2 linked regions of the Catenulispora sp. EB89 genome follow. The main gene of each other region encodes a partner of the protein of the gene in region 2 in a complex. Links are inferred from orthologs where the notes say so. Each region holds a gene or a part of one and is shown on either strand. Other genes may lie near its edges.

What was found. Proteins that work in one complex are often made in the same cells at the same time.
Region 1: the proteins of mfd (region 2) and uvrA are in contact, whole or in part, in a crystal structure (PDB 4DFC), measured with the Escherichia coli proteins. The link is inferred for Catenulispora sp. EB89 from one-to-one orthologs.

The regions. Positions count from the first base shown.
Region 1 is NZ_JBGCCU010000039.1:53,517-57,795, forward strand. Bases 388-4,001 are described here. They hold uvrA (excinuclease ABC subunit UvrA), read left to right. Parts: upstream 388-693; coding sequence 694-3,801; downstream 3,802-4,001. Other genes in these bases: ABH920_RS46320 (maleylpyruvate isomerase family mycothiol-dependent enzyme), read right to left, coding at 388-515; ABH920_RS46330 (Rieske (2Fe-2S) protein), read left to right, coding at 3,933-4,001. Also shown: more of ABH920_RS46320, read right to left, coding at 1-387; more of ABH920_RS46330, read left to right, coding at 4,002-4,279. UniProt on the Escherichia coli protein: The UvrABC repair system catalyzes the recognition and processing of DNA lesions. UvrA is an ATPase and a DNA-binding protein. A damage recognition complex composed of 2 UvrA and 2 UvrB subunits scans DNA for abnormalities.
Region 2 is NZ_JBGCCU010000001.1:505,632-510,438, reverse strand. The notes cover bases 117-4,258. They hold mfd (transcription-repair coupling factor), read right to left. Parts: upstream 3,866-4,258; coding sequence 317-3,865; downstream 117-316. Other genes in these bases: ABH920_RS02380 (SMI1/KNR4 family protein), read left to right, coding at 4,086-4,258; ABH920_RS02390 (MFS transporter), read right to left, coding at 117-225. Also shown: more of ABH920_RS02390, read right to left, coding at 1-116; more of ABH920_RS02380, read left to right, coding at 4,259-4,807. UniProt on the Escherichia coli protein: Couples transcription and DNA repair by recognizing RNA polymerase (RNAP) stalled at DNA lesions. Mediates ATP-dependent release of RNAP and its truncated transcript from the DNA, and recruitment of nucleotide excision repair machinery to the damaged site.

The DNA of each region.
Region 1 (4,279 bases), on a different replicon or contig from region 2:
GTGAACGGGTCCGACCAGTGCGCCGGCGTGAAATCCAGGTCCAGGTCGACGTGGTGGATCAGGACCTCGCCGAGGCGCTTGCCGGGCAGCTGGTGCGCCGGGTACGGGGTCGCGTCGGCCGTCCGGTACACCGGGGCGTTCCAGTGCCCGGCCGCCTGCGCCGCGGCGTAGGCTTCGACGAAGCGGCCCGCCGATTCCCGCAGGTCCGCCAGCTGCTCCTGGACCGGCCGGGAAGAGCCGGCCTCGATGTCGGCGTTGCGCTTGTCGTCGGATTCGTACATCGGCGTGACCTCACCGGTCGCCGCGGTGTTGAGCATGTTGGACAGGCCGTCGGCGTTGCGGGCGATGTGGGCCAGGACGTGCCCGCGGGTCCAGCCCTCGCACAGCGAGGGCTCGCGCAGTTCCTCCTCGGCCATGGCGGCGACGGTGGCCAGCAGGTGCGCCGTGGCCTCGGTGATCTGCTCGAGGTCCGCGGCGGCGTCGAAGGAGGCGGGGATGGTCGGTGATTCGGTCACGGCGGTAACTCTTCCGTACCGGACCCCCGTCTGCCACACGGATCTTGAAGTAGGCGGGACGGATCGTGCGCCCGGCGCCGGGTCGGCGCGCGGACCTGCGCGGCGGGGCGGAATCCGGAACTTGTCGGAGGGCCCGTCTAGCATCGGTGCGAGTCATGTCTTCAGGAAGGTTGCACTAGTGGATCGGCTGATCGTCCGCGGCGCGCGGGAGCACAACCTCAAGGACGTCTCGGTAGACCTCCCCCGGGACGCCCTTATCGTGTTCACCGGCTTGTCCGGCTCGGGCAAGTCCTCGCTGGCGTTCGACACGATCTTCGCTGAGGGCCAGCGGCGATACGTGGAGTCGCTGTCGGCTTACGCGCGCCAGTTCCTCGGGCAGATGGACAAGCCCGACGTCGACTTCATCGAGGGGCTGTCCCCGGCGGTGTCGATCGACCAGAAATCGACCTCGAAGAACCCGCGCTCGACCGTGGGCACCATCACCGAGGTCTACGACTACCTCCGTCTGCTCTACGCCCGGGCCGGCCGCCCGCACTGCCCGGTCTGCGGCCGCCCGATCGCCCGGCAGAGCCCGCAGCAGATCGTGGACCGGGTGCTGGAGCTTCAGGAGGGTACCCGCTTCCAGGTCCTGGCCCCGGTGGTCCGCGAGCGCAAGGGCGAGTACGCCGACCTGTTCGCCGAGCTCCAGACCAAGGGATACAGCCGGGCCCGGGTGGACGGCGTCGTCGTGCAGCTCACCGAGCCGCCGACGCTGAAGAAGCAGGAGAAGCACACCATCGAGGTGGTGGTCGACCGGCTCTCGGTCAAGGCCAGTGCCAAGCGCCGGCTCACCGACTCGGTCGAGACCGCGCTCCAGCTCGGCGGCGGCATGATCACGCTGGAGTTCGTCGACCTCGCCGAGGACGACCCGAACCGCGAGCGCATGTACTCCGAGCACCTGTACTGCGTCTACGACGACCTGTCGTTCGAGGAGCTGGAGCCGCGCTCGTTCTCCTTCAACTCCCCCTTCGGCGCCTGCCCGACCTGCTCGGGCCTGGGCGTGAAGCTGGAGGTGGACACCGAGCTGGTGATCCCGGACCCGGACAAGACCCTGAGCGACGGCGCGATCACCGTCTGGGCCGCCTCCGGCATGGGCGCGAGCTGGTTCGGGCACATGCTGGCCTCCCTGGGCCAGGAGATCGGCTTCGACATGGACACGCCCTGGGGGCGGATCCCGGCGAAGGCCCAGAAGGTCATCCTCGAGGGCTACAAGAAGAAGCTCACGGTCCGCTACACCAACCGGCACGGCTCCAAGCGCGCGTGGGAGACCACCTACGAGGGCGTCAAGCCGTGGATCACCCGGCGCTACGCCGAGTCCGACAGCGACAGCGCCCGCGAGCGCCTGACCGGCTACATGCGCGAGGTCCCCTGCGAGGCCTGCGACGGCACCCGCCTCAAGCCGGTCATCCGCGCCGTCACCCTGGGCGGGGAGCGCTCCGAGGGCGGCCGCTCGATCGACGAGATCGCCGCGCTGCCGGTCGGCGAGTGCGCGCAGTACCTGCGCGAGCTGGCCCTGACCGACCGCGAGGCGCAGATCGCCGCCCGGGTGCTCAAGGAGGTCAACGAGCGCCTGCAGTTCCTGGTCGACGTCGGCCTGGACTACCTGTCGCTGGACCGCGCCAGCGCCACCCTGGCCGGCGGCGAGGCCCAGCGCATCCGGCTGGCCACCCAGATCGGCTCGGGCCTGACCGGCGTGCTGTACGTGCTCGACGAGCCCTCCATCGGCCTGCACCAGCGCGACAACCACCGGCTGATCGAGACCCTGATCCGGCTGCGCGACCTGGGCAACACCCTGATCGTGGTGGAGCACGACGAGGACACCATCGCCATCGCCGACTGGGTGGTGGACATCGGCCCGGGCGCCGGCGAGCACGGCGGGCAGGTCGTGGTCTCCGGCACCGTGGAGGACCTGCTGGCCTCCGAGGACTCGCTGACCGGCCAGTACGTCTCCGGGCGGCGCCGGATCGAGATCCCGGCGACGCGCCGGCCGATCGACCCCGAGCGGCAGCTGGTGGTGCGCGGCGCGCGCGAGAACAACCTGCGCGGCATCGACGTGGCCTTCCCGCTCGGTGTCTTCGTCGCGGTCACCGGCGTCTCCGGCTCCGGCAAGTCCACGCTGGTCAACGACATCCTGTACTCGACGCTGGCGCGCGAGCTGAACGGCGCCCGCACCGTCCCGGGCCGGCACACCCGGGTGGACGGCGTGGACCTGCTGGACAAGGTCGTGCACGTCGACCAGTCGCCGATCGGCCGCACCCCGCGTTCCAACCCGGCCACCTACACCGGCGTGTTCGACCACATCCGCAAGCTGTTCGCCAACACCACCGAGGCCAAGGTCCGCGGCTACCAGCCCGGCCGGTTCTCCTTCAACGTCAAGGGCGGCCGCTGCGAGAACTGCCAGGGCGACGGCACCATCAAGATCGAGATGAACTTCCTGCCGGACGTGTACGTGCCCTGCGAGGTCTGCCACGGCGCGCGCTACAACCGGGAGACCCTGGAGGTCCACTTCAAGGGCAAGAACATCGGCGAGGTCCTGGACATGCCGATCGAGGAGGCCGCGGACTTCTTCGAGGCGGTCCCGGCGATCTCCCGGCACATGCAGACGCTGGTCGACGTGGGGCTGGGCTACGTGCGCCTGGGCCAGTCGGCGACCACGCTGTCCGGCGGCGAGGCGCAGCGCGTGAAGCTGGCCGCCGAGCTGAAGCGCCGGGCCACCGGCCGGACGGTCTACGTGCTGGACGAGCCGACCACCGGGCTGCACTTCGAGGACATCAACAAGCTGCTCGGGGTGCTCCAGCGGCTGGTCGACCAGGGCAACTCGGTGATCGTGATCGAGCACAACCTGGACGTCATCAAGACCGCCGACTGGCTGGTCGACATGGGTCCCGAGGGCGGGCGCGGCGGCGGGATCGTGGTCGCCGAGGGCACGCCGGAGGACGTGGCGAAGGTCGCGGCCAGCCACACCGGCCGGTTCCTGGAGCCGATCCTGCACGGCGAGGCGAACGCCGCGACCGCGGCGCTGACGGCGGCGCAGGCGCGCAAGCCGCAGGTCGCCGAGGCGATCGAGGCGGCGAAGCGGAGCAACGCGCCGAAGGCGGCGGCCAGGACCGCTGCTTCGAAGACCACCGCGGCGAAGGCTCCGACGGCGGCCAAGACCGCGGCCGCCAAGACCACGGCGGCCAAGACCACGGCCGCGAAGACGGTCGCGAAGAAGGCGCCCGCCAAGAAGGCCGCCGCGAAGAAGTAGGGGTGTGGGTAGGGGTACGGGCCCGTGCCGATCGTGCTGATCGGCGCGGGCCCGCCGTATATCCAGTGCATGTTCACCACACGTCCGGGCCTCAAAGAATTCTCACAGACGGGCATGATGGACTACTCCCCATGTCTGATCATGTTGAGGTCGAGGAGTCGGGGCCGGACCGCCGGTCCGTCATGAAGGCCGCCGCCCTGGTCGTGGTGCCGGTGGCCGGGGTCGGAGCGGTCGCGGCGTGCTCCAGCTCGTCGTCCGGCGGCGCGTCCAGCGGGAACGGCACGGTGGTCGTGCCGTCCTCCTCGGTGCCGGTCGGCGGCGGCTACATCGACAAGTCGAACCAGGTCGTGGTGACGCAGCCGCAGGCCGGGGTCTTCAAGGCCTTCACGGCGGTGTGCACGCACCAGGGCTGCACGGTCGGCGGCGTCACGAACAACCGCATCGTCTGCCCCTGCCACGGCTCGGTGTTCAGTGCCCA
Region 2 (4,807 bases):
CCGCCGTCGGCCCCAACGGTCGGCCAGCCGTCCGCCGGCGAGCCGGCTCGGGATCGTCGCCAGGCCGAACGCCGCCGACACGATGCCCGCGGCGGTCAGGCTCGCGCCGAAGCTCCGCGTCAGCAGCACCGTCAGGAACGCCAGCGAGAACCCGCCCAGCTGGTTCACCGCGCGCGCCACGAGCAGTGCCCTGATCTGCTTCGGCAGCGCTGACGCCGCACTCATCCGAGCCCCCTGTCGCCGGCCTGGTTTGCGAAGGACTAGCAGTTGCGAATGGTTCGCAAATAGCTAACCAGGGCCCACTGACAGTCAGCTGCTACATCTTCAGCACCGCGTCGATCAGGTCCCGAGCCCACCCCAGCAGCTCCTGGTCGCGCAGCGGCTGCCCGCCGACCCGCGCCGTCATCGGCTTGGGCACCAGCATCGTGTCCGTCGCCGCCTTCACCAGCGTCTTCGGGTACAACCGCAGTAGCCGCAGCTCCTGCGACTCACGCAGCTTCACCGGGCCGAACTTCACGAAGTTGCCCTGGATCGCGACTTCCGCGAGCCCCGCCGCGCGGGCGTCGATGCGGAACGCCGCCACCGCGAGAAGGTTTTCCACAGGCTGTGGAAAACGTCCGTAGCGGTCGACGAGCTCCTGGCGGACCTCGGCCAGGTCCTCGTGGCCCGTGGCGCCGGCGATGCGCTTGTACGCCTCCAGGCGCAGGCGTTCGCCGGGGATGTAGTCGTGCGGGAGGTGGGCGTCGACCGGGAGGTCGACGCGGATCTCCACCTGCTCCTCGATCTCGCGTCCCTCGGCCTGCGCCCGGTACTGCTCGACCGCCTCGCCGACCATGCGGATGTAGAGGTCGAAGCCGACGCCCTCGATGTGGCCGGACTGCTCGCCGCCGAGCAGGTTGCCGGCGCCGCGGATCTCCAGGTCCTTCATCGCCACGTACATGCCGGCGCCGAGGTCGGTGTGCTGGGCGATGGTCGCCAGGCGTTCGTGCGCGGTCTCGGTCAGCGGCTTCTCCGGCGGGTACGTGAAGTACGAGTACGCGCGCTCGCGGCCGCGTCCCACCCGGCCGCGCAGCTGGTGCAGCTGGGACAGGCCGAAGTTGTCGGCGCGCTCCACGATCAGCGTGTTGGCGTTGGTGACGTCGATGCCGGACTCCACGATCGTCGTGCAGACCAGCACGTCGTACTCCTTGTTCCAGAAGTCGACGATCAGCTTCTCCAGCACGTGCTCGTTCATCTGGCCGTGCGCGGTCGCGATGCGCGCCTCGGGCACCAGCGCGCGCAGCCGCGAGGCCGCGCGGTCGATGGACTCCACCCGGTTGTGGATGTAGAACGCCTGCCCCTCGCGCAGCAGTTCGCGGCGGATCGCGGCCCCGATCTGCTTCTCCTCGTACGGCCCGACGAAGGTCAGCACCGGATGCCGCTCCTCCGGCGGGGTCTGGATCGTCGACATCTCGCGGATGCCGGTGACCGCCATCTCCAGGGTGCGCGGGATCGGGGTGGCGGACATGGTGAGCACGTCCACGTTGGCCCGCGCCTGCTTCAGCTGCTCCTTGTGCTCGACGCCGAAGCGCTGCTCCTCGTCCACGATCACCAGGCCCAGGCGCTTGAACCGCACCGAGTTCGCCAGCAGCCGGTGGGTGCCGATGACCACGTCGACCGAGCCGTCGGCGACGCCGCGCAGCACCTCCTCGGCCTCCTTGTCGGTCTGGAACCGGGACAGGGCCTTGAGCGTCACCGGGAACTGCGAGTACCGCTCGGCGAAGGTCGAGAAGTGCTGCTGCACCAGCAGCGTGGTCGGCACCAGCACCGCCACCTGCTTGCCGTCCTGCACCGCCTTGAACGCCGCGCGCACCGCGATCTCGGTCTTGCCGTAGCCGACGTCGCCGCAGATCAGCCGGTCCATCGGGACCGGCTTCTCCATGTCCGTCTTCACCTCGTCGATGCACGCCAGCTGGTCGGGCGTCTCCACGTAGGGGAACGCGTCCTCCAGCTCCCGCTGCCACGGCGTGTCGGGGGCGAACGCGTGCCCCGGCGCGGCCATCCGCGCGCTGTACAGCTTCACCAGGTCCCCGGCGATCTCCCGGACCGCCTTGCGGGCCCGGGACTTCGCCTTCTGCCAGTCCGCGCCGCCGAGCCGGTGCAGCGAGGGGGCCTCGCCACCGACGTACTTGGTCACCTGGTCCAGCTGGTCGGTGGGGACGAACAGCCGGTCGCCGGGCTGGCCGCGCTTGGCCGCCGCGTACTCGATCACCAGGTACTCGCGGGTGGCGCCGGCGACGGTGCGCTGCGCCATCTCCACGTAGCGGCCCACGCCGTGCTGCTCGTGCACGACCGGGTCGCCGGCCTTGAGCTGCAGCGGGTCGATGACGTTGCGGCGCCGCGAGGGCATGCGGGACATGTCCTTGGTCGTCACCCGCTGACCCGAGACGTCCTGCTCGGTGATCACCCAGAGCCGCTGCTCCGGGGCGACGAAGCCGTGTTCGATGGTCGAGGTGGCGACCGTGGCCAGCGCCGGCTCCGGGACGCCGTCCAGCTCCGGGACGTAGCGGGCGCCGATGTCCGCGCCCTTCAACACCTCGACCAGGCGCTCGGCCGAGCCGTGGCCCTGGGTCACCAGCACCACCCGCCAGCCCTCGGAGATCCGGGCCCTGACGTCGGCCAGCGCGCGGCCGGTGTCGCCGCCGTACTGCTCGGCGTCGTGGATCTGGCTGACCTCGGTGGCGTCCTCCTCCGGCAGCAGCTCCAGGTCCGGGGCGAAGGGCGTCAGCGACCACCACGGCAGGCCCAGGGTGATGGCGTGCTCGCGGACGGACGCCAGGTCCTTCAGCGAGGCGGCGCCGAGGTCGATCGGGGACTTGCCGCCGCCGGCCGTGGCGGCCCAGGACGCGTCCAGGAACTCCGCCGAGGTGGCGGCCAGGTCGGAGGCGCGGGTGCGCACGCGCTCCGGGTCGCACAGCACGATCGGCGAGCCGGCCGGCAGCAGGTCGATCAACAGCTCCATCTCGTCGACCAGCACCGGCGCCAGCGCCTCCATGCCCTCCACACCGATGCCCTCGGAGACCTTCCCGAGGATGTCGGCCAGGTCCGGGTGCTCCTCCATCAGCGCCGCGGCCCGCTTGCGCACCTCGTCGGTGAGCAGCAGCTCGCGGCACGGCGGGGCCCACAGCCCGTGCTCGGCCACCTCCAGCGAGCGCTGGTCGGCGACCTTGAAGTAGCGGATCTCCTCGATCTGGTCGCCCCAGAACTCCAGCCGCAGCGGGTGCTCCTCGGTGGGCGGGAAGACGTCCACGATGCCGCCCCGGACCGCGAACTCGCCGCGCTTGTCGACCAGGTCCGTCCGGGTGTACGCGGCGGCGGCGAGCCGGTTCACCAGCTCGTCCAGGTCGACCTCCTCGCCGCTCCGGGCGGCCACCGGGACCAGGTCGGCCAGGCCCTTGACCTGCGGCTGGAGCACCGAGCGGATCGGCGCCACGACCACCTGCAGCCGGCCGGCGCCCTCGGTGGCGGCGTCCGGGTGGACCAGGCGGCGCAGCACGGCCAGCCGCCGGCCGACGGTGTCGCTGCGCGGGGACAGCCGCTCGTGCGGCAGCGTCTCCCAGGACGGGAAGTCCACGACCGTGTCCGGGTCGAGCAGCCCGCGCAGCGCCGCGACCAGGTCCTCGGCCTCGCGGCCGGTCGCGGTGACGGCCAGCACCGGCCGGCCCGACGAGCTCTGCGCGCGGGCCAGCGCGGCCAGCGCGAACGGCCGGACCGAGCGCGGCGCGGCCAGGTCGAAGGAGGTTCGGCCGGCGGTCGCCGACGCTTCCAGCAGCGCGGCGATCCCCCGGTCGTCGGTTACGGCGTCAAGAAGTCCGGACAGGCTCACAGGGGCCACCCTTCGCGCACGACGAACAGCCCGAAGCCATGCGTCGGCGTCGGGATATCCCTAGAGTACGCCGGTCTTCCGACAGGCTTATTACGGACCAATCCGGACGAAGTTCACCCCGGTGGGGCGAGGTGGGCAGGCGACATACCCGTCGCCGGTTCGGAGCCGGTACCTTTCTACCGGACACCACAGAAGTGAGAAGGCCGGAGCGAGACCTCAGATGGCACAGGCATCCGCACAGCGGCACGGCATACCGAACGGCCAGTTCGCCGGACGGATCATCGAGTTCAGCGACCCCGAACTCGACCGGAAGTTCCCGCACGGCATCTACCTGACCATGCACGGCTACCCGGAGTTCGCCGTCTACGCCCGGCACACGGTGCAGATCGCGGACCCGCCCTCCGGCCTGTCCGTGGACGAGATCCGGGTCACCGACGTGATCGCCGCGAACCTGCTGGCCGCGGCCTCCGGCGACCCGCTGTGGGAGGCCCGGCAGAACACCGCCACGCCGCAGGGCTGGACCTGGGCGCACGCCGCCGAGTCCCGGATGCTGCACTGCGTGCCGATCGAGCTGCACGGCGCCTTCCGGCACCACGGCGGCATGGCCACGCTGAAGGCCGACCGCAACCGGTCCGGGCTGTTCACCGAGGGCATGCTGGAGCCGGTCGCCTTCGAGCGCAGCGGCTCGGTCCCGGAGGACGCGATGGCGCAGCTGGAGCAGCACCTGGGCTTCGCGCTGCCGCCGTCCTACCGGCGCTTCCTGGCCGGCACCGACGGCGGCCGGCCGATCAGCCCGGCGGTGAACCTGGCCGGCGGCTTCATCGCCGACCAGTGGCTGTTCGGGCTGCGCCGCGAGGACCCGCACCAGGACCTGGTGTACGCCAACCAGGCGCTGTACGACCGGTTCACCGAGGAGTTCCTGGGGATCGGCTACGTCCAGGG